One region of the Isoptericola sp. NPDC057191 genome, then DNA from elsewhere that is predicted to be linked to it. Evidence: predicted binding sites of a transcription regulator. Region 1 holds the regulator's gene; the other holds the start of a gene.
What was found. The regulator LexA, encoded in region 1, represses DNA repair genes until DNA is damaged. The targets are predictions, from matches to a motif close to TCGAACANNTGTTCGA.

Region 1 (12,333 bases):
CGCGGCATCCGCCGAAGCGGGCTCCCCGTCATCGTCGGCCCGCGCCTCACGCTCGGCCCGCAGGGACGTGATCGCGCTCTCGAAGTCCTCCAGGGACTCGAACGACTGGTAGACGCTGGCGAACCGCAGGTACGCCACCTCGTCCAGCTCCCGCAGCGGCCCCAGGATCGCGAGCCCCACCTCGTTGGCCTCGATCTCCGGGCGGCCCGACCCGCGCAACGTCTCCTCGACGCGCTGGGCCAGCAGGGCCAGGTCGTCGGAGCTCACGGGGCGGCCCTGGCACGCCTTGCGCACCCCGGCGACGACCTTGTCGCGGCTGAACGGCTCGGTCACGCCCGATCGCTTGGCGACCGAGAGGCTCGCCGTCTCGATCGTCGTGAAGCGACGCTGGCACGCCGGGCACTGCCGCCGTCGGCGGATGGACGAACCGTCGTCGGAGGTGCGCGAGTCGATGACTCGCGAGTCCGCATGGCGGCAGAACGGGCAGTGCATCGCTGGTCTCCTGCGCTCGGCTCCGGACCGGCGCCCGGCTGCCCGACAACGTAAGCGGCGGGCCGCGCAGGGCGCAAGCAGGGTCTATCCTCCCATCGCGGCGGACCCGTCCGCACCGCCGTCCACCACCGCACCAGCGCGGGGGTTCAGTCCTGCGGGAGGAGCACGACCTGTCCGGTCTGCAGCTCGGCCGTCGTCAGGCCGTTGAGCTCGCGCAGGTCGGCGACCACGTCGCGCAGGTCCTCGCCTGAGTCGCGCACCGACTGCGCGTACTGCCAGAGCGTCTCCCCCGGCGCGACGGTGTGCAGCCGCACCTCCACGCCCGAGCCCGGCGACTCGGCCACCGCGCGCTGCCCGACGAGCCCTGCGCCGACGAGGACCAGGAGGACCAGGACCGCGATCACCGCGCGGCCCCGGCGGGTGAGTCGAAGCCCGCCGAGCCCGAGGAACCCCGGTGCGTCCGTGGTGCTGCGCGGGTTCTGCATCGTCCTACCTCCGGTACGCGTCGTGTCGCCGCCGCGGCGGCCCGTCGAACATCCGTTCGTCGAACACCTGTACGTCGAACTGCTGTACTAGGTGTACCACGCCCCGGCGACACGGTCGAGACCTGATCGAACAGATGTTTGATGTCCCGCCCGAACTGGCCTAGAGTGACCAGCAGCGCGATGGAAGGTTTGTCGGATTTCATCGGCCCGCCCACGGGCCGCGCCCCTGCAGGACGGAGAACGCGATGACCAGCGGACGGGACCAGGCCCCGGCGTCCATGACGGCTGCTGCGCCGTGGCGGGCGCAGGCGGAGACCCGCGAGGACGCCCCGGCGGCACCCCCGGTCGCCCTGGCGTCGGTGAGCGAGCTCGCCCCCTCGGCCGACCGCCTCACGCCGCGCCAGCGGCGGGTGCTGGAGACGATCCGGCGCTCCGTCGAGGACCGCGGATACCCGCCGACGATGCGGGAGATCGGCGAGGCCGTCGGCCTGGCGAGCCCCTCCTCGGTCAAGCACCAGCTCACGACGCTCGAGCGCAAGGGCTACCTCCGCCGCGACCCGAACCGGCCGCGTGCGATCGAGGTCGTCGACCCGGAGTCGCCGGCGGCGGAGGCTGCGGGGCACGAGCCCGCTCCCCGGACGTCCGGCTTCGTCGCCGGGTCGGTCGCCGGCTCCGACGCAGAGGCCGCGGGGGCGCCGTCCTACGTCCCGCTCGTGGGGCGGATCGCGGCCGGCGGCCCGATCCTCGCCGAGCAGGTCGTCGAGGACGTGTTCCCGCTCCCTCGACAGATCGTGGGCGACGGTGACCTGTTCCTGCTGAAGGTCGCCGGCGACTCGATGGTCGAGGCGGCCATCTGCGACGGCGACTGGGTCGTGGTGCGCAGCCAGCCGGTCGCGGAGAACGGCGAGGTCGTCGCGGCGATGATCGACGGTGAGGCCACGGTCAAGACCTTCAAGCAGACCGGCGGGCACACCTGGCTCATGCCGCAGAACAGCGCCTACTCCCCGATCCCGGGGGACGAGGCCCAGGTGCTGGGACGCGTCGTGGCGGTGCTCCGCAGCCTCTGAGGGCGCTCACCCGCCCGCCGGTGCGGCACCAGGTCGCCGGGTGGCGCGGACCGTCAGAGGCCGAGCCGGCGCTGCACCTCGCGCATCCCCTCGGCCGACGCCCGCAGGCCTGCCACCTCGTCGTCGGACAGCGGGGTGTCGATCGTCTCAGCCACGCCGCGCCGGTCCACGAGTGACGGCACGGACAGGCAGACGTCGCTGATCCCGTAGAACCCGTCGAGTCGCGAGGACACGTTCATCACGCGGTGCTCGTCGTTGAGGACCGCCTCGATGATGCGGGTGGCGGCCAGGCCGACGGCGTAGTTGGTGGCGCCCTTGCCCGCGATGACCCGGTAGGCGGACTCGACCACGTCGGTGGCGATCTGGCTGCGGGCAGTCTCGTCGAGCGGCGGGCGTCCCCGGAAGGGACGCCAGTCGAGAAGCGGCACCCCGGCGATCGACGCCGAGCTCCACAGCACGATCTCCGAGTCTCCGTGCTCGCCCGCGATGTTCGCGTGCACGTTCCCGACGGCGACGCCGCAGTGCCGGGCGAGGGCGTCGCGCAGCCGGGACGAGTCGAGCACCGTGCCGCTGCCGAAGACCCGCTCCCGGGGCAGACCGCTGACCTCCTGGGCGGCGTAGGTGACCACGTCGACGGGGTTGGTCACCATGAGGTAGATCGCGTCCGGCGCCACCTCCAGCAGCTGCGGCAGGATCTTCTTCGTGAGGCCCACGGTCGCCTCGGCCAGGTCCAGGCGGCTCTGGCCGGGCTTCTGCTTCGCCCCGGCCGTGACCGCCACGACGTCGGCCCCGCGGCACACCTCGATGTCGTCGGAACCCTCGATCTCGGCCTGAGGGATGAACATGCCGCCGTGCCGGAGGTCCAGCGCCTCGGCCTCCACCTTGGCGCGGTTGACGTCCATCAGGGCCACGGACCGCGCCGCGCCACGGGCGAGCGCGGCGTACGCGAGCGTGGAACCCACCGCCCCGGCGCCGACGATCGCGAGCTTGGTCGTGCTGCGAGTGCTCTCCACGGCCCCAGGCTAGGTGTCGAGCCGCCGCAGCGCAGCGCGGACCAGCTCGCCGTCCGTCGTCGGCCAGAAGTCCGGCATGGACCGGGTGAGGAACGACCCGTAGCGGGCGGTCGCGAGGCGCGGGTCCAGCACAGCGACGACGCCGCGGTCCTCGCCGGTGCGGACCAACCGCCCGGCCCCCTGCGCCAGCAGGAGTGCCGCGTGCGTGGCGGAGACCTGCATGAACCCGTTGCCGCCCGCCTGCTCCACCGACCGGGCGCGCGCCGCCTTCACCGGGTCGTCCGGACGCGGGAAGGGGATGCGGTCGATGAGCACGAGCTGGCAGCTCGGGCCCGGTACGTCCACGCCCTGCCACAGCGAGAGCGTGCCGAAGAGGCACGTCGCCGGGTCGTCGGCGAACTGCCGCACCAGGGTGGGCAGCTGGTCGTCCCCCTGGCACAGGACGGGCACCTCGAGCCGCTCGCGCATCGCCTCCGCCGCCGCGAGCGCGGCGCGCCGCGACGAGAACAGACCGAGGGTGCGTCCTCCCGCTGCCTCGATCAGGCCGGCGATCTCGTCGAGCTGGGCGTCGGTGGTCGGTTCACGACCGGGCGCCGGCAGGTGCCGGGCCACGTAGAGGATGCCCTGGCGCGGGTAGTCGAACGGACTGCCGACGTCGAGCCCGGTCCAGTCCGGCGTGTCGTGCGTGCCGTCCGAGCCGGCGAGGCCGAGGGACCGCGCGACCGGGTCGAACGTGCCGCCCAGTGCCAGCGTGGCGGAGGTGAAGACGCCGGTCGCCTCCCCGAGCAGGTGGGTGCGGATGAGGCCCGCCACCGCGAGCGGGGCGGCGTGCAGCCGGGTGACGCCGTCACCGGCCCAGGGGGCGTTCTCGGGCGGTCGCGAGCACCACAGGACGTCGGCCGTCGTGTCCTCGGCCGCCATGCGTTCGGCGACCTCGAACAGCTGGAGCACGGCGGACTGCGCCATCTTCGTGCCGGCGTCCGGCGCGCCCTTGTCCTTCGCCTGGGGCTCCCCCTGCGGCTTGAGCCGCGTGAGGAGCTCGCGCGCGGCGTCGCGCACGGCGGCCACGGCGGACCGCAGGTCGTCGGGCAGGCCCTGCGGGAAGCGTTCCGCCGGTGCCGTCGCGAGCAGGCTCCCGAGCTGCTGCGACGCCGCGTCCAGCGCCGACGTCTCGGTGCCGCCGTGCCGGCGCGCGAGGCGCGCGGCGTGCTCCACGACCGTCAGCGACAGGTCCACGGTGGCCGCGGCGGTCACCCGCTCCGCCAGCTCGTGCGCCTCGTCGACGACGACGGCGTCGTGCTCGGGCAGGACGCCCGGGCTCCCCGACACGGCGATGCCCAGCATGGCGTGGTTCGTCACGACGACGTCGGCGTCGCGTGCGGCGGCGCGAGCGCGCTCGGGGAAGCACTCGGCCAGCAGGGGGCAGCGGTTGCCGAGGCACTCCAGCGCGGTGACCGACACCTGTCGCCAGGCGCGGTCGGGGACGCCGGGGACGAGGTCGTCGCGGTCGCCCGTCTCGGTCTCCTCGGCCCAGGCGTGCAGCCGGCGGACCTGGTCGGCGAGGCTGGTGGCGTCGTCGGCGCGCCCGCCCCGGCCACGGCCGCCGGACGGCGCGGGGTGCTGCTCCGCCCCGGCGCCCTCCCCCGGGCCCGGGTCGGCCGGGAGGTCGAAGAGGGTGGCGCCCTCGACCGGGTAGCCCCCGGTGACCTTGTGCTTGCACAGGTAGTTGTGCCACCCCTTGAGCAGGGCGACCTTCGGCGCGCGCGGGAGCCTGGGGCCCACCGTCTCGGCCACCAGCGGCAGGTCGCGCGTCACGACCTGCCGCTGGAGCGCCAGCGTGGCGGTCGAGACGATGACGCGCTTGCCGTCGACGACGGCGTGCCGCACGGCGGGGACGAGGTAGGCGAGCGACTTGCCCGTGCCGGTCCCGGCCTGGACGAGGAGGTGGCGCCCTCCGTCGACGGACTCCGCGACCGCGGCCGCCATCTGGTGCTGCCCCTCGCGCCGTCCGCCGCCGAGGGCTCCCACCGCCAGGTCGAGGAGCTGCTGGGCGTCGGGGGTGTCGGCGGAGGTCACCCGACGATCCTAGGGCGGGCCGCCCACCCCGGGGCGCCGCCCGCCCCGGCCCGCACGGCCGCCGGGCGGACCCGGCGACCGGCGGCGTCAGCCCGCGACGGCGACGCTGCGCAGCTCTGCGGCCAGGCTCTCGTCGACGCGGCCACGCAGGCGCGTGCCCTCGGCGAGGTGCTCCTCCGCCACGGAGCCGCCGGTCTCGTGCGCACGGTGCACCAGGTCGCCGCGGGAGTACGGGACCACGAGGTCGATCTCCACCTGCGGCTGGGGCAGCTCCGCGGCCACGAGCTCCCGCAGCTCCGCCATGCCCTCGCCCGAGTGCGCGGACACGACGACGCTGTGCCGCTCGCGCCGCTGCACGCGGCCCACCACGGCCGGGTCGGCGACGTCGGCCTTGTTCAGCACGACGACCTCGCGCACGTCGGCGATGCCGGGGATCTCGGCGAGCACCTCGCGCACGGCCGCGATCTGGCCCTCGGGGTCGGGGTGCGAGGCGTCGACCACGTGCAGGAGCAGCGCGGCGTCGCCCACCTCCTCGAGGGTGGACCGGAACGCCTCGACGAGCTGGTGGGGCAGGTGCCGCACGAAGCCGACGGTGTCGGTGAGCGTGTACGGCCGGCCGTCCTCGGTCCGCGCCTTGCGCACCGTCGGGTCCAGCGTGGCGAACAGGGCGTTCTCCACGAGGACGCCGGCGTCCGTCATCGCGTTCAGGAGCGACGACTTGCCCGCGTTCGTGTAGCCGGCGATCGCCACGTTCGGCACACCGTGCCGCTTGCGGTCGAGCCGCTTCGTCTCGCGACCCGGGGCCATCGCGTCGATCTCGCGGCGCAGCTTGGCCATGCGGTTGCGGATGCGGCGACGGTCCAGCTCGATCTTCGTCTCGCCGGGACCGCGAGATCCCATGCCGGCGCCCTGACCGCCCACCTGGCCACCTGCCTGGCGGGACATCGAGTCACCCCAGCCGCGCAGGCGCGGGAGGAGGTACTCGAGCTGGGCGAGCTCGACCTGGGCCTTGCCCTCCCGGGACTTGGCGTGTTGGGCGAAGATGTCGAGGATGAGCGCGGTCCGGTCGACGACCTTGACCTTGACGATGTCCTCGAGCGCGCGACGCTGGGAGGGCGCGAGCTCCGTGTCGGCGACGACGGTGTCGGCGCCCACCGTGGCGACCATGTCGGCCAGCTCCGCGGCCTTGCCCGAACCGAGGTAGGTGCCGGGGTCCGGCTTCTGCCGGCGCTGCAGCAGCCCGTCGAGGACCTGGGAGCCGGCGGTCTCCGCCAGGGCGGCGAGCTCGCGAAGGGAGACCTCCGCCTCCCGGGCCGCGGCCTCACCGCCGGAGTACATGCCGACGAGCACGACGCGCTCCAGGCGCAGCTGCCGGTACTCGACCTCGGTGACGTCCTCGAGCTCCGTGGAGAGCCCGGCGACGCGTCGCAGCGAGATGCGCTCCTGGAGGTCGAGCTGGTCGCCGTCGTGGGTGGTGTGCACCGTGGCGCCCTCGGCGCGCGCCGTCCCGGCCCGAGCGAGCACCCGCGCCACGACGTCCTGCGCGATCGCCTGGGCGTCGCGCTCCGCCGCGCGACGCTCGGCAGCCGACGTCTCGTCGCCGCCGGTCTCGTCGGCCTGCGGGGTGTCGGGGTTGGTCGGGGTGTGGGTCAAGGTGTGCCTCTCGGGTCGGGATCGACGGTCGAGCCGTCGTACGTCTTCAACAAGGGTCCCACGTGAGATCGTCCCGGTGCAGAGATTTTCGTCGCTCCCGGCCGGTCGAGGCCGCCCCGGCGCCGCGTCGGCGACCTAGGATCGGCGGGTGACCGAGCAGCCCGACCACTACTTCACCGCCCGTCCCGCGTCGGCCGCGGAGCGCCGTCGCGCCGTCGTCCGGCTGGCGGGCCAGGACGTGGAGGTGGATGTCGCGAGCGGCGTCTTCTCCCCCGGCGGCATCGACAAGGGCACCCAGGTGCTGCTGCGCGAGGTGCCACCCGCCCCGGCGACCGGCGACCTGCTCGACCTGGGCTGCGGCTGGGGTCCCGTGGCCCTCACGATGGCGCTCATGTCGCCGGAGGCAACCGTCTGGGCGGTGGACGTCAACGAGCGAGCCCTCGACCTGCTGCGCTCGACGGCGACCCGTCTCGGCCTGGACAACCTCCGGGCCGTGCGCGCCGAGGAGGTCCCCGACGACGTCCGGTTCGCCGCGATCTGGTCGAACCCGCCGATCCGCGTGGGCAAGGCGGTGCTGCACGACCTCCTGCGGGCCTGGCTGCCACGCCTCGGGCCGGACGCGGCAGCCTGGCTGGTGGTGCAGAAGAACCTGGGCTCGGACTCCCTCGCCCGCTGGATCGAGACCGAGCTGGGCCGCGACGTCGAGCGCGCGGCCTCCTCGAAGGGGTTCCGCGTCCTGCGGGTCGCGTGACGGGACGGACCGCCCACCCGTCGGCTCAGTAGCTCAGTAGCTCTGGAGCTCCCACAGGTTCCCGTCGGGGTCGCGCACGTGCGCCGTCCGCATCGTCGGACCCCACTGGGGGCGCGGGGCCGGCGGCGCGACCGGGGAGGCGCCGTGGGCCAGGCACAGCGCGTAGCCCGCGGCGACGTCGTCGACCCGGCTGACCAGCATCGCCGCGTCGTGCGGCGGGAGACCAGCCGGGAGCTCCGCCGGCTGCTCGGCCGTCCCCGTGATCGACGCCATCGCCGTTCGGTCCAGGAGCATCACCGCCCCCTCGGAGCCGATGTCCCAGCTCGCGTAGGGGCCCTCGTGCGTGCCGCGGACGAGCCGGGCGCCGGTGAGCGGCGGCAGGACCGCGTCGTAGAAGCGGAAGCACGCGGCGAAGCGGCGCACGAGCAGTCGGGGATGCATCGCGTCCACGGTTCTCCGATCATAGGTGGTGACTCACTATTGGTGCGCACCCTACAATAGGTCGTCGTGACACGGACCCCGCCGACCCTCACCGGCCTGAGCACCTACCTCCTCGCGCAGACCGGCAAGCGCGCCCGCGCCCGCCTGGCGGACCGCCTGGGGGCGCGCGGGCTGCGGCTGTGGCACCTGGCGGTGCTGGCGGCGCTCGACGACTTCGGGCCGCAGTCCCAGCGCGACGTCGGCGCGCGCTTCGGCATCCATGCCAGCGACGTGACGAAGGTCGTGGACGAGCTCGCGGAGCGGGACCTGGTCAGCCGCGAGCGCGACCCCGCCGACCGGCGCCGCATGGTCCTCGCGCTCACCGCGCCGGGCCGGACGCTCCTCGGCGGCCTGCGTCAGGACGCCGCCGCCGTCCAGGACGAGGTCCTCGCCGCGTTGACGCCCGAGGAGCGCGAGGTGCTGCACGGCCTGCTGCTGCGCGTCCACGGAGACCTGGACACCGCCGACGACCGGGGCGCCCTCGCCCCGGGCGCGTCTCCTCGGGAGACTGAGGGTCGGCCCTCGACGGGCGCCTAGAGCTCGGTCTCGCCGGAGAAGACGAGCTCCGCGGGCCCCGCGAGCTCCACGTGCCCACCCGCGAGCAGACGGACGCGCACGAGGCCGCCGGGCACCTCCACCTCCCAGACGTCGGGCACCGGGTCGGTGGCCCCGGCCTGGGCCCAGGTGCGCACCGCGAGGGCGGCGGCGCACGCACCGGTACCGCACGACCGGGTCTCCCCCACCCCGCGCTCGTGCACGCGCATCCGCAGCCGCCCGACGGGACGCCCGTCGGGGTCCACCGCCTCGGGGAGCGGCACCACGAGCTCCACGTTGGTGCCCTCCGGCGGCAGCGGGTCGACCTCGGGGGCGCGGGTGAGGTCGGCGTCCTCGAGCTCCTCGGTACGCGCGAGGGCGACCACCGTGTGCGGGTTGCCCAGGTCGACGCTCAGCGCGGGCCGGCCGGCGGACCAGCCGCGGACCAGGACGGCGGCGTCGGCACCGCGGGCCGCGGCCTCGTCCCCGCCGGGCAGCGTCCAGGCCCCCATGTCGACCGCGTACCAGCCGCCGGGCTCCTTGCGGACGCGGCGCACCCCGGCGCGCGTACCGAGCGCCAGCTCCTCGCCGGCGGCCAGGTCCGCGAGACCGAGCTCCTCCGCGAACGCCGTGAACACGCGCACGCCGTTGCCGCACATCTCCGCGACGGACCCGTCGGCGTTGCGGTAGTCCATGAACCAGATCGCGGCCGGCTCCTCCGCGAGGACCGCGTCGGCGACCGGTTCACCCGCGCGCGCGACGGCCGCGGTGGGGGTGAGCCGGATGACGCCGTCACCGCCGATCCCGCCGCGGCGGTCCGTGAGGCGCCGCACGTGCTCCGGGGTCAGCTCGAGGTCTCCCCGGGTGTCGGCGACCAGCACGAAGTCGTTCTGGGTGCCGTGACCCTTGGTGAAGCGCAACGTCATGAGCCCAGACTACGGCGCACGGCCCCGGCCCCGGGCTCGGGCAGCGAGCCGGCCTCGGCCGCGCGGACCACCGCGAGCGCCTCGGTCACCAGGTCGGGCGAGCCGGCGTCGAGCCACCGCACCCGCGGGTCGCGACCGAACCAGCCCATCTGCTTGCGGGCCAGGCGCCGGGTGTTCGCGACGACGGCGTCACGAGCGGCGTCGAGGGTGAGCTCTCCGCGCCAGCACGCCAGCAGCTCGGCGTACCCGACGGCGCGTGCCGCCGTCGTGCCCAGCCCCGCGCCGGTGCCGCCCTGCTCCGGGGACGCGAGGCCGCGGACCTCGTCGACGAGCCCCTGGTCCCACATCCGCTCGACCCGGTGCGCCACCCGGGCGTCGAGCACGGCGCGGTCGCAGTCCAGCCCGATCTGGACGGCAGGGCGGACGTGCTCCTGACGGGGCAGGTTGGCCGTGTACGGGCGCCCGGTGAGCTCGATGACCTCGAGGGCGCGGACGATCCGGCGCGTGTTGTGCGGGCCGATCGACGTCGCGGCGCCGGGGTCGAGGTTGGCGAGCTCGTCGTGCAGGGCCCGTCGTCCCTCACGCTCGGCGCGCTCCTCGAGCCGGGCACGCACGCCTGCGTCGGTGCCCGGGAAGTCCATGTGGTCGAGCAGCGCGCGCACGTAGAGGCCGGACCCGCCCACGACGACGGCGCGGGCCCGACGGGCGGTGATGTCGTCCAGGTCGGCGCGGGCGGCCTGCTGGTACCGCGCGACGGAGGCGTCGTCGTGCGGGTCGAGCACGTCGAGCTGGTGGTGCACGATCCCCCGGCGTTCGGCGACCGGCACCTTCGCCGTGCCCACGTCCATGCCGCGGTAGAGCTGGAACGCGTCGGCGTTCACGATCTCGGCGTCCGCCGCGCCGCGCAGGTCCGCCGCACCGCCCGGCGACAGCGCCTGCGCCAGGTCGAGGGCCAGGTCGGACTTGCCGGTGGCCGTCGGGCCGACGACGGCCACGATCACGGGAGCGCCCGAGGGGGTCGGCGCGGGTGGTGCACTCACGCGTCGACCCTAGCCCGCCTGGTCGGGCGTCGGACGTCGGTCACTCGCGCACGACGGGGCTCGCGACGGGGGCGTCGGCGACAGCGCCGGCAGGGGTCGCTGCGGCGACTGCCCGCACGGTGCGCACGCCCTCGGCGACCGAGTAGGCGGCGGGCAGGTGCTCGTGCCCACCGGGGGTTCTGGTGACCTGCCAGGCCCAGCCGTCCGGCGCGGCCGCCGTGTCGAGCGCTGCCGCGACGACCGGGTCCACGACCGGGTCCACGACAGGGTCCACGAGCGGCGAGGCGGTGGCCGCCGCGGCACCGGGGGCACCGGGGGCGCCTGGGGCGCCGGGGGCCAGGCCGCCGGCGACCACGACCCCCCGCGCTCCGCGGAGCGCGGCCGCGGCGTCGCCGTCCGGCCCGTCCGCGGCGACCTCGACCACCCGGACGTCGACGTCCCGCACGCCGGCCCGCCCGAGTGCTGCGCCGAGAGCCAGCAGGACGACCGAGGCGGGCACGTGCGCGGCGTCGGCGGGGGCGGGCGGCCAGGCCGCGACCGCGGGCACCCAGCGGTCGGCGATGCCGGCACCGGCGAGCGACGGGCGCAGGATGGCCGTGCGGGCGGGCGCGCCCCGCGGGACCGGGGCGAGGACCACGAGAGGTCCGTCACCCGTGTCCGCCGGGAGGGCATCAGCGAGGAACCTGTCCAGCGCCGCGTCGACCACGCCGCGGACGACCGTCAGCCGGTCGACCGTCCCGCCCGCACCGGTCACGAGCAGGGGTGTTGCGGGCAGGACCACGGCGCGGGCAGGCACCCGACCAACCTACCGTCGGCCGGGGCCACGCGGCCTGGTCCGCCGGCTGGCCGGGCTCCGCCGTCGCCGCGCGGCCGACGCCGTGTAGCGTGGACGGGTGAGGTTCTTCGGTTCACGCCGGGCAAGCAAGATCCGGCCGACCTCCGTCGGCCCGGACGACGAGCTCGCGGACGACCTGCGCGACGACGATCTCCACGAGCGCATCGAGGGCCTGCTCGCCGGCCAGGTCGGCGGCCCGGACGACGCGTTGTCGCCGCTGTCGCGAGATCGCGTCACGGACTGGATGGAGAGGTCCGGTTTCTCCTATTTCGTCGACTCGGACGGCGACGTCGGCGGCCTGTGGCACGGGTGGCTCTTCTACTTCCTCGTCCTGGGCGAGCGTGCCGAGGTGCTGCAGGTCCGCGGCCAGTGGCACCGCGACCTCAGCATCGACCGCCTCGGCGAGATCCTCGAGCTCTGCAACGAGTGGAACGCCGAGCGGATCTGGCCCAAGACGTACGTCCGCGTGCGCGACGACGGTTCTGTCGTGGTGTGCGCCGAGGTGACCGTGGACGTGGGCAGCGCGGTCGGCGAGGCGCAGCTCGACCAGCTCCTGCAGTGCGGCCTCAGCACGGGGTCGATGTTCTTCGAGCACCTCGACACCACCTTCCGCGACCCGCTGCGGGACGCCTCGTGACCGGCACGGACCGCGCGGACGGCGTCGGTCGCCGCGTGCTTCGCCGCGCCCGCCGTGCGGCCGGCGCGGTCGGCCGCGTCGTCCAGGACGCAGGCGCGCGGGTCGCCGCCCGCGCGGACGGTCCGCCGGCCCGACCCGGCAGGCGGTCCCCCGACCCCCGGCCGCTGTCGAGCGCGCGCGTGGCGGACGACCTCTCGCGCCGCGGCTACCGCTTCCGCACGGACGACGACGGCGACGTCACGGGCACCTGGGACGGCAACCGGTTCTGGTTCCTGCTCCTGGGCGACCACGACGAGATCCTCCAGGTGCGCGGCCGGTGGGCCGGCACCGTGCCGGAGGGCTCC
Region 2 (9,183 bases), on a different contig from region 1:
CCAGCCGTTGTCCTCGAAGAGCTTCCCCGAGTACCAGACGCCGTACACGGTGAGCACGTAGTTGAGGGCGGCGAACTTGTCCCCGTACGTGCCCGGCGCGAGCACCCCCTCGTAGAGGGTGTCGCGGATGGTCGTGCCCTCGACGTTGGGCGCGTCGATCACGTCCGTGAGGTCCTCGAGCTGGTCGAGGATGGTGTTGAACCCGATCGCCTGCGCACCGGAGTTGTCGATCAGGTCCGGGGGGTTGCCGCCGACGAACCGCGGCTGGAGCTCCGTGGCGATCTGCGTGGAGGGCGAGACCTTGACGGAAGACCCGGCGTGCAGGCCGGCCAGGACCTTGCCGGCGAACTCGACGTAGTCGACGCCGTAGCCGCCGTCGAAGATCACGGCGTCGACCGTCGTGTTCTCCGCCATGCCGAACGGGTTCTTCGGGTCGGCGTTGCCCGTCGGCGACGCCGACTTCTCGTCGTCGTTGCTGCCGCCGCCCGTGGCGCATGCCGCCAGGGGCAGGCCGAACGGGACCGCGGCGGCCGTGAACATGACGGCCCGGAGAACGGACCGACGGCTGGGCTCGGGAGTGGTGTCGTTGCTGGTGGTGATGTTGCTGGTCATCCTCGTAGATGCCCTTCGTGTCAGGTTGCGCCTCGCGACGCCCCGTCAACCGGTGCCTGCCCTGCCCCGCGCGGGGCTGCTTGCGCCGACCTCCTCGTCTCGCGCGTCTGCGAGCGTGCGGGGGTCGCGACGCTCACGGAAATATCTCTCCTCCATCGGAGCGATGGAGTGGAAAATATTCACGCGGCGTCGCCACGTCAACAGGCAACACGGTCCTGTGACCGTACTGGAATAGATCACCCGGTCGGAAGGGGTCCCGCCGTCAGGCTGCGGGCGTCGAGAGCCGCAGCGGCGCGGGCTCGACGAGGACCGCGAAGTTCACCGATCGCGCGATGAAGCACAGCGCGTGCGCGCGGTGGTGCAGGCCGGCGACGGCCTCGTCGGTGGCCTGCGGCCCGGCGTCGACCGTGACGCGCGGGCGCAGCGTGACGTCCGTGAACTGCCCCTCGCCCCGCGACTCCACGCGCATCGTGCCCGTGGTCTCGTCCACGTACTCCCGGACGACGAGGCCCGACTCCGCCGCGAGGTGCAGGAACCACAGCATGTGGCACTGGGACAGGCTCGCGACGAAGAGCTCCTCGGGGTTGTGCCGCGCCGGGTCGCCGCGGAACGTCGGGTCGGCACTGCCGGCCAGCGCAGGCTTGCCTGCTACCAGCACCCGATGGTCGCGCGAGTACGAGGTGTACGACGTCGTCGCCGCGTCGCCACCGCCGGGCGTGTCGGGCGTGTCGGGCGTGTCGGGCCAAGCGACGGTGACGGCGTAGTTGTGGTGCGCACCCATGCCCACACGGTAGGGGTTCAGGCCGCGCTGCGCCCTCCGGACCGCTTCGTGGCGCCCTTCTCCTTCGCGCCCTTCCCCTTGGCCGCGCCCGTCGTCGCGGTGCCCTTGGCCTTCCCCGTGCTCTTCGCCGAGGCTCGAGCCCGCGGCGCGGAGGACGCCGAGGTCGCGGCCGCGCTGCGCGCCGAGGCGCGGGACGCCGTGGGTACCGCCGGGTGCTCGTCGAGGATGCTCGCGAGGAAGCGCCCGGTGTGGCTGGCCTCGACGCGGGCGACCTCCTCGGGCGTGCCCTGAGCGACGACGGTGCCGCCGCCGGAGCCACCCTCGGGGCCCATGTCGACGACCCAGTCCGCGCTCTTGATGACGTCCAGGTTGTGCTCGATCACCAGGACCGTGTTGCCCTTCTCGACGAGCGACTGCAGCACGCCGAGCAGCTTGCGGATGTCCTCGAAGTGGAGGCCCGTGGTCGGCTCGTCCAGGACGTAGATGGTGCGTCCCGTGGACCGCTTCTGCAGCTCGCTCGCGAGCTTGACGCGCTGCGCCTCGCCGCCCGAGAGCGTCGGGGCCGGTTGCCCGAGCCGCACGTAACCGAGCCCCACCTCGACCAGCGTGGTGAGGAAGCGCGAGATCGCCGGGAACGCGGCGAAGAACTCCGCGGCCTCGTCGATCGGCATGTCGAGGACGTCCGCCACGGTCTTGCCCTTGAAGTGCACCTCGAGCGTCTCGCGGTTGTACCGGGCCCCGTGGCACACCTCGCACGGGACGTAGACGTCCGGCAGGAAGTTCATCTCGATCTTCAGCGTGCCGTCACCGGCGCACGCCTCGCAGCGGCCGCCCTTGACGTTGAAGGAGAACCGCCCGGGACCGTAGCCACGGACCTTGGCCTCCTCGGTCTCCGCGAAGATCTTGCGGATCCGGTCCCACACCCCGGTGTACGTGGCGGGGTTGGACCGCGGCGTGCGCCCGATCGGCCCCTGGTCGACGTGCACCACCTTGTCCAGCTGGTCGACCCCCGTCACCCGGGTGTGCCGCCCCGCGACCTGGCGGGCGCCGTTGAGCTCGTTCGCGAGCACCGTGTGCAGGATCGAGTTCACGAGGGTCGACTTGCCCGAGCCCGAGACGCCGGTCACCGCGGTGAGCACGCCGAGCGGGAACGAGACGTCGATCCCCCGCAGGTTGTTCTCCCGCGCGCCGACGACGGTCACCTCGCGACCCGGGTCCGTGGCGCGACGCTCGGCCGGCAGCGCGATCGAGCGCCGGCCGGACAGATAGGCGCCCGTCATGGACTCCTCGGCCTCGAGCAGGCCGGCGTAGTCGCCCGAGTGCACGACACGGCCGCCGTGCTCTCCCGCCCCGGGCCCGACGTCGACGATCCAGTCCGCGGCGCGGATGGTGTCCTCGTCGTGCTCCACGACGATCAGTGTGTTCCCCAGGTCGCGCAGCCGGGTGAGGGTCTCGATCAGGCGGCGGTTGTCGCGCTGGTGCAGCCCGATGGACGGCTCGTCCAGCACGTAGAGCACCCCGACCAGGCCCGACCCGATCTGGGTCGCCAGGCGGATGCGCTGCGCCTCGCCGCCGGACAGCGTGCCGGCCGGGCGCTCGAGGGAGAGGTAGTGCAGACCGACGTCGACCAGGAAGCCGAGCCGCGCATGGATCTCCTTGAGCACCTCGGTCGCGATCGCCCGCTCGCGCTCCCCCAGCTCCAGGCCGTCGAGGAAGTGCTTGGCCTCGTCGATCGGCAGCCGGCAGACGTCCCAGATCGACTTGCCGCCGACCGTGACCGCGAGCACCTCGGGCTTCAGCCGCGCGCCCGAGCACACCGGGCACGGGACCTCGCGCATGTAGGCCTCGTACTTCTCCTTGGACCAGTCGGACTCGGTCTCCCGGTGCCGCCGCTCCAGGAAGGTCACCGCGCCCTCGAAGCCCGTGGAGTACTGGCGCTCGCGCCCCCACCGGTTCTTGTAGCGCACATGCACCTGGTGGTTGCGGCCGAACAGGATCGCGTCGCGGGCGCGCTGCGGCAGCGCGCGCCACGGCACGTCCATGGAGAAGCTCATCTCCTCCGCGAGCGCGGTGAGCACCCGTTCGAAGTACTCCGACGACGTCAGCGCCCACGGCACGACGGCGCCGTCGCGCAGCGTGCGCTCCTCGTCGGGCACGACGAGGTCGGGGTCGACCTCGAGGCGGAAGCCGATTCCCGTGCACTCCGGGCAGGCGCCGTACGGGGCGTTGAAGGAGAAGGTGCGGGGCTCGATCTCGTCCAGCGCCAGCGGGTGGTCGTTGGGGCACGCCCGCTTCTCGGAGAACTTGCGCACCCGGTCGAGGTCGTCGGTGTCGGCGTCGACGAGCTCCACCATCACGAGGCCGCCCGCGAGCCGCAGGGCGGTCTCGACCGAGTCGGTGAGTCGCCGTTGCACCCCCTCGCGGGACACGAGCCGGTCGACGACCACCTCGATGTCGTGCTTGAGCTTCTTCTCGAGCGCGGGCGGGCTGGTCAGCTGGACCACCTCGCCGTCGACCCGCGCGCGGGCGAAGCCCTGCGTCTGCAGCTCGGCGAAGAGGTCGGCGTACTCGCCCTTGCGCCCGCGCACCACCGGCGCGAGGACCTGGTAGCGGGTGCCCTCCGGCAGCTCCAGCAGCTTGTCGACGATCTGCTGCGGGGTCTGCGAGCGCACGGGCTCACCGCACACGGGGCAGTGCTGCGTGCCCGCCCGGGCGAACAGCAGACGGAGGTAGTCGTAGACCTCCGTGATCGTGCCCACCGTCGACCGGGGGTTGCGGTTGGTCGACTTCTGGTCGATCGACACGGCGGGCGACAGCCCCTCGATGAAGTCGACGTCGGGCTTGTCCATCTGGCCCAGGAACTGGCGCGCGTACGCGGAGAGCGACTCCACGTAGCGCCGCTGCCCCTCGGCGAAGATCGTGTCGAATGCCAGCGAGGACTTGCCGGAGCCCGACAGGCCGGTGAAGACGATGAGCTCGTCACGCGGGAGGTCGAGCTCGACGTTGCGCAGGTTGTGCTCGCGGGCGCCGGAGATGACGAGGCGGTTGCTCACCCGGGCATCCTACGTCGCGTGGCCGACATTCGTACAGGCGTTCTATGCCCTGCGGAGCGTCTGTCCGGTCACACCCGCCCCAGCGGCGCGTCCCACGACGACGCGCGTCGCCGCGGCACGGACGGGTCCGCACAGGACCGCGCACAGGACGGCACGGGGTGCTTGGATACGGCCATGTCCGTCTTCGCCGTCACCTACGTCTACGTCGCCGACCCCGACCGCCTCGACGCGGTCCGGCCCGAGCACCGGGAGTTCCTGCAGGGCCTGCACGACCGGAACGCGCTGCACGTGTCCGGCCCGCTGCCCGCCACCCCCGAGGGCGAGCCGCGCGGGGCCCTCCTCGTCGTCGAGGCCGACGACGCCACGGCCGCGCTGGAGCTGCTCGCCGACGACCCGTTCCACCGCGAGGGGCTGGTCGCGCACCGCGCGGCGCGCGAGTTCGTCCCCGTGGTCGGCGGCTTCGCGGCCTGACGGCCTGCGCGCCGGCCTGACCGACCCGCAGAGCCGGAGGACCGAGGAAGGCCCCGGACGACGAGCCGTCCGGGGCCTTCCGTGGTCGTCGGCCAGGCAGTCAGCGGCTGTCAGCGGCTGACTGCGGCTGTCAGCGGCCGGGGGCCTCCGGCCCGGACGGCGTCGGCTCGGCGCTCTCCTCCTCGACCTCCTGGGCGTCCTCCTGCCCGGCCTCCTGCGCCGACACGACCGAGGTCCGGTGCGTCTTGGCCAGGCTCGCGACCGTCGCGATCGCGATCGACCCGAGGATGACGACCAGCGACAGCCAGATCGGGATCTCGGGCGCCCACGCGACGGGCTCCCCTCCGTTGAGGAAGGGCAGCGTGTTGGTGTGCAGCGCCTCCAGGATGAGCTTGACGCCGATGAACCCGAGGATGACTGCGAGCGCGATCGGCAGGTACACCAGCCGCTCCAGGAGGCCGCCCAGGAGGAAGTACAGCTGGCGCAGCCCCATGAGCGCGAAGATGTTCGCGGTGAAGACGATGAACGGGTCCTTCGTCAGGCCGAAGATCGCGGGGATCGAGTCGAGCGCGAACAGCAGGTCGGTCGAGCCGATCGCGACGAAGACGACCAGCATCGGGGTGAACAGCTTCTTGCCGTCGACGACCGTGCGGACCTTGCCGCCGTCGTACTTCTCGCTCAGCGGCAGCACCCGCCGCAGCATGCGGATGGCGACGTTCTCCTTGTACTCGTCCTCGTCGTCGCCGGCGACCAGCTTGATCGCGGTGTAGATGAGGAACGCGCCGAAGAGGTAGAACACCCACACGAACTGCTCGAGGATGGCCGCGCCCGCCAGGATGAACGCGCCGCGCAGGACCAGCGCGATGATGATGCCGACCATCAGCACCATCTGCTGGTGCTGCTTGGGCACGGCGAAGCGCGACATGATGATGACGAACACGAACAGGTTGTCGACGCTCAGCGAGTACTCGGTGAGCCACCCCGCGTAGAACTCTCCCGCCGGAGCGGCGCCCCCGACGGCCAGCACGATCAGGCCGAACACCACCGCCAGCCCGACGTAGAACGCGACCCACAGGCCGCTCTCCTTCATGCTCGGCACGTGTGGGCGGCGGCCCACGATCGCGAGGTCGACGGCCAGCAGCACGATCAGCGCCGCGAGCGACGCCGCCTCGAACCAGAACGGCAGCTCGTGGGTCATGCATCTCCTTCGGTGGTGGATGTCGCCGCCGCCCGGACCTGGCGGTCACGCCGGTCGCGCGCGAGGGAGGCGATCGTCGTGACGGCGAGCACCACCACGATGAAGGCGAGGGACACGGTGGTCGGGATCTCGGGGATCGCCTCCACGTGCTGCCCGCCGTTGACGAACGGCACCTCGTTGGTGTGCAGGGCGTGGATCACCAGCTTGACACCGATGAAGCCGAGGATCGCGGCCAGCCCGTAGTTGAGGTAGACGAGCCGGTCGAGCAGACCGTCGACGAGGAAGTAGAGCTGGCGCAGGCCGAGCAGCGAGAACGCGTTCGCCGCGAACACGAGGTAGGTCTCCTGCGTGAGGCCGAAGATCGCGGGGATCGAGTCGACGGCGAACAGCAGGTCCGCGCTGCCGATCGCGACCATCACGATGAGCATCGGCGTGATGTAGCGCCGCCCGTCGATCTTCGCCACCATCTTGTCGCCGACGAAGGTCTCCGTCGTTGGGAACAGGCGCCGCGTCAGGCGCAGCACCCCGTTCTCGTTCCACTCCTCGTCGTGCCCCGTGCCCGACCGGGCCTGGGCGACCGCCGTCCAGATGAGGAACGCGCCGAAGACGTAGAAGACCCAGGCGAAGTTGGCGATGATCGCGGCGCCCGCGACGATGAAGACCGTGCGCAGCACGAGCGCGATCGTGATCCCGATGAGGAGCACCCGCTGCTGGTACTCCCGCGGCACCCGGAAGCTCGTCATGATCAGGACGAACACGAACAGGTTGTCGACGCTGAGGGACTTCTCCGTGATGTACCCGGCGAAGTACTCCCCGCCGTACTCGCCGCCCCACACGAGCCAGACGATGACTCCGAACACCACCGCGACCGCGACGTAGGCGAGGGACCACGTGGCGGACTCACGGAGCGTCGGGGCGTGCGGGGTCCGCACGTGACCGACGTAGTCGACGGCGAGCATCGCGAGGATGACGACGACGGTGATGACCCACACCCACAAAGGAACGTTCACTGGCAAGCCTCCGGTACGTAGCACTGAGCACCGGAGGTCTTCCCCACCCGGACGGGCTGCGCGCCGTGCGTCCGGGCCGAAGAGGCCGGTCCGGCGGCGGCGCCGGACGTGATGACGACCTCATCGTGGGCGGGGTACTCCCCTCCAACCCGCATACCCTACATGAGACACGGGCCCGGCCCTCCGCGCTCGCCGGAGCGCGGACCCGCTGGTCAGCGCCCGCCTCAGGCGGTGGCGGCCTGCATCTGCCGGAGCTCCTTCTTCAGGCCGCCGATCTCGTCGCGCAGCCTTGCCGCCACCTCGAACTGCAGCTCTGCCGCCGCGGCGTGCATCTGGTCGCTCAGCTCCTGGATCAGCTCGGCGAGCTCGCCTGCCGCAGCGCCCGCCAGGCGGTTGCCCGTCGTCGCGCCCTCCTTCGGCGACCCCGGCACGGGGGCCCGCCCGCGACCCTGGCCGGTGGCGGGAGACTTGCGGTACCCGCCGGACAGCAGCTCGGCGGTGTCGATGTCCTCGCGGGCGAGCATGTCCGTGACGTCGGCGATCTTCTTGCGCAACGGCTGCGGGTCGATCCCGTGCTCGGTGTTGTACGCGACCTGCTTGGCGCGGCGCCGGTCGGTCTCGTCGAGCGCGTACCGCATCGCCGGGGTCACCTTGTCCGCGTACATGTGCACCTCGCCGGTGACGTTGCGGGCCGCGCGGCCGATGGTCTGGATGAGGGACCGCTCCGAGCGCAGGAACCCCTCCTTGTCCGCGTCGAGGATCGCGACCAGCGACACCTCGGGCAGGTCGAGGCCCTCGCGCAGGAGGTTGATGCCGACGAGCACGTCGTACTCCCCCAGCCGCAGCTCGCGCAGGAGCTCCACCCGGCGCAGCGTGTCCACCTCGGAGTGCAGGTACCGCACCCGCACGTCCTTCTCCAGGAAGTAGTCCGTGAGGTCCTCGGCCATCTTCTTGGTCAGCGTCGTGACGAGCACCCGCTCGTCCTTGTCGACCCGTTCGCGGATCTCGTGCAGGAGGTCGTCGATCTGCCCGGTGGTCGGCTTGACGATCACCTGCGGGTCGACGAGGCCGGTCGGCCGAATGACCTGCTCGACCACGCCGTCGGACATCGACAGCTCGTAGTCCCCCGGCGTCGCGGACAGGTAGACCGTCTGGCCGATCCGCTCGACGAACTCCTCCCACCGCAGGGGCCGGTTGTCCATCGCGCTGGGCAGCCGGAACCCGTGCTCGACGAGCGACCGCTTGCGCGACATGTCGCCCTCGAACATGGCGCCGATCTGCGGCACGGTCTGGTGGGACTCGTCGATGACGAGCAGGAAGTCCTCGGGGAAGTAGTCGAGCAGCGTGTTCGGCGGGGAGCCCTGCTCGCGCCCGTCGATGTGCCGGGAGTAGTTCTCGATCCCGCTGCACGTGCCGATCTGGCGCATCATCTCGATGTCATAGGTGGTGCGCATGCGCAGCCGCTGGGCCTCCAGCAGCTTGTTCTGCTGCTCCAGCTCCGCCAGGCGGTCCGCGAGCTCGACCTCGATGCCGGCGATCGCCCGCTCCATGCGCTCCGGACCCGCCACGTAGTGCGTGGCCGGGAAGAGGTAGACGCTCTGCTCCGACCGGATCACCTCGCCGGTGAGCGGGTGGAGCGTCTGGATCGACTCGATCTCGTCGCCGAACATCTCGATGCGCACGGCGAGCTCCTCGTACACCGGGATGATCTCGACCGTGTCGCCCCGGACCCGGAACGTGCCGCGCGTGAACGCCATGTCGTTGCGCGTGTACTGCATCTGCACGAAGCGCCGCAGCATGTCGTCGCGGTCGACGACGTCCCCGACGTCGAGCCGCACCATCCGGTCCACGTACTCCTGCGGCGTGCCGAGGCCGTAGATGCACGACACCGAGGCGACGACGACGACGTCCCGTCGCGTGAGCAACGACGACGTGGCGGAGTGCCGCAGGCGCTCCACCTCGTCGTTGATCGACGAGTCCTTCTCGATGTAGGTGTCCGTCTGCGCGATGTACGCCTCGGGCTGGTAGTAGTCGTAGTACGAGACGAAGTACTCGACG

Region 2: uvrA (excinuclease ABC subunit UvrA) is a predicted target of LexA. The motif match lies at 4,476-4,491, and genes of this name have one in related genera.

What each region holds. Positions count from the first base shown of each region.
Region 1 covers NZ_JBHUWC010000026.1:412-12,744, forward strand. The annotation lists gene nrdR (transcriptional regulator NrdR) at 1-492, opposite strand, end outside; gene ACFT55_RS06095 (LysM peptidoglycan-binding domain-containing protein) at 639-977, opposite strand; gene lexA (transcriptional repressor LexA) at 1,256-2,044, shown strand; gene ACFT55_RS06105 (L-lactate dehydrogenase) at 2,098-3,057, opposite strand; gene ACFT55_RS06110 (ATP-dependent DNA helicase) at 3,067-5,133, opposite strand; gene hflX (GTPase HflX) at 5,221-6,786, opposite strand; gene ACFT55_RS06120 (class I SAM-dependent methyltransferase) at 6,935-7,537, shown strand; gene ACFT55_RS06125 (VOC family protein) at 7,571-7,978, opposite strand; gene ACFT55_RS06130 (MarR family winged helix-turn-helix transcriptional regulator) at 8,045-8,554, shown strand; gene dapF (diaminopimelate epimerase) at 8,551-9,477, opposite strand; gene miaA (tRNA (adenosine(37)-N6)-dimethylallyltransferase MiaA) at 9,474-10,517, opposite strand; gene ACFT55_RS06145 (hypothetical protein) at 10,558-11,313, opposite strand; gene ACFT55_RS06150 (YbjN domain-containing protein) at 11,411-11,989, shown strand; gene ACFT55_RS06155 (YbjN domain-containing protein) at 11,986-12,333, shown strand, end outside.
Region 2 covers NZ_JBHUWC010000147.1:342-9,524, reverse strand. The annotation lists gene ngcE (N-acetylglucosamine/diacetylchitobiose ABC transporter substrate-binding protein) at 1-612, opposite strand, end outside; gene ACFT55_RS15730 (OsmC family protein) at 875-1,393, opposite strand; gene uvrA (excinuclease ABC subunit UvrA) at 1,411-4,446, opposite strand; gene ACFT55_RS15720 (YciI family protein) at 4,621-4,917, shown strand; gene ACFT55_RS15715 (TerC family protein) at 5,048-6,115, opposite strand; gene ACFT55_RS15710 (TerC family protein) at 6,112-7,125, opposite strand; gene uvrB (excinuclease ABC subunit UvrB) at 7,350-9,183, opposite strand, start outside.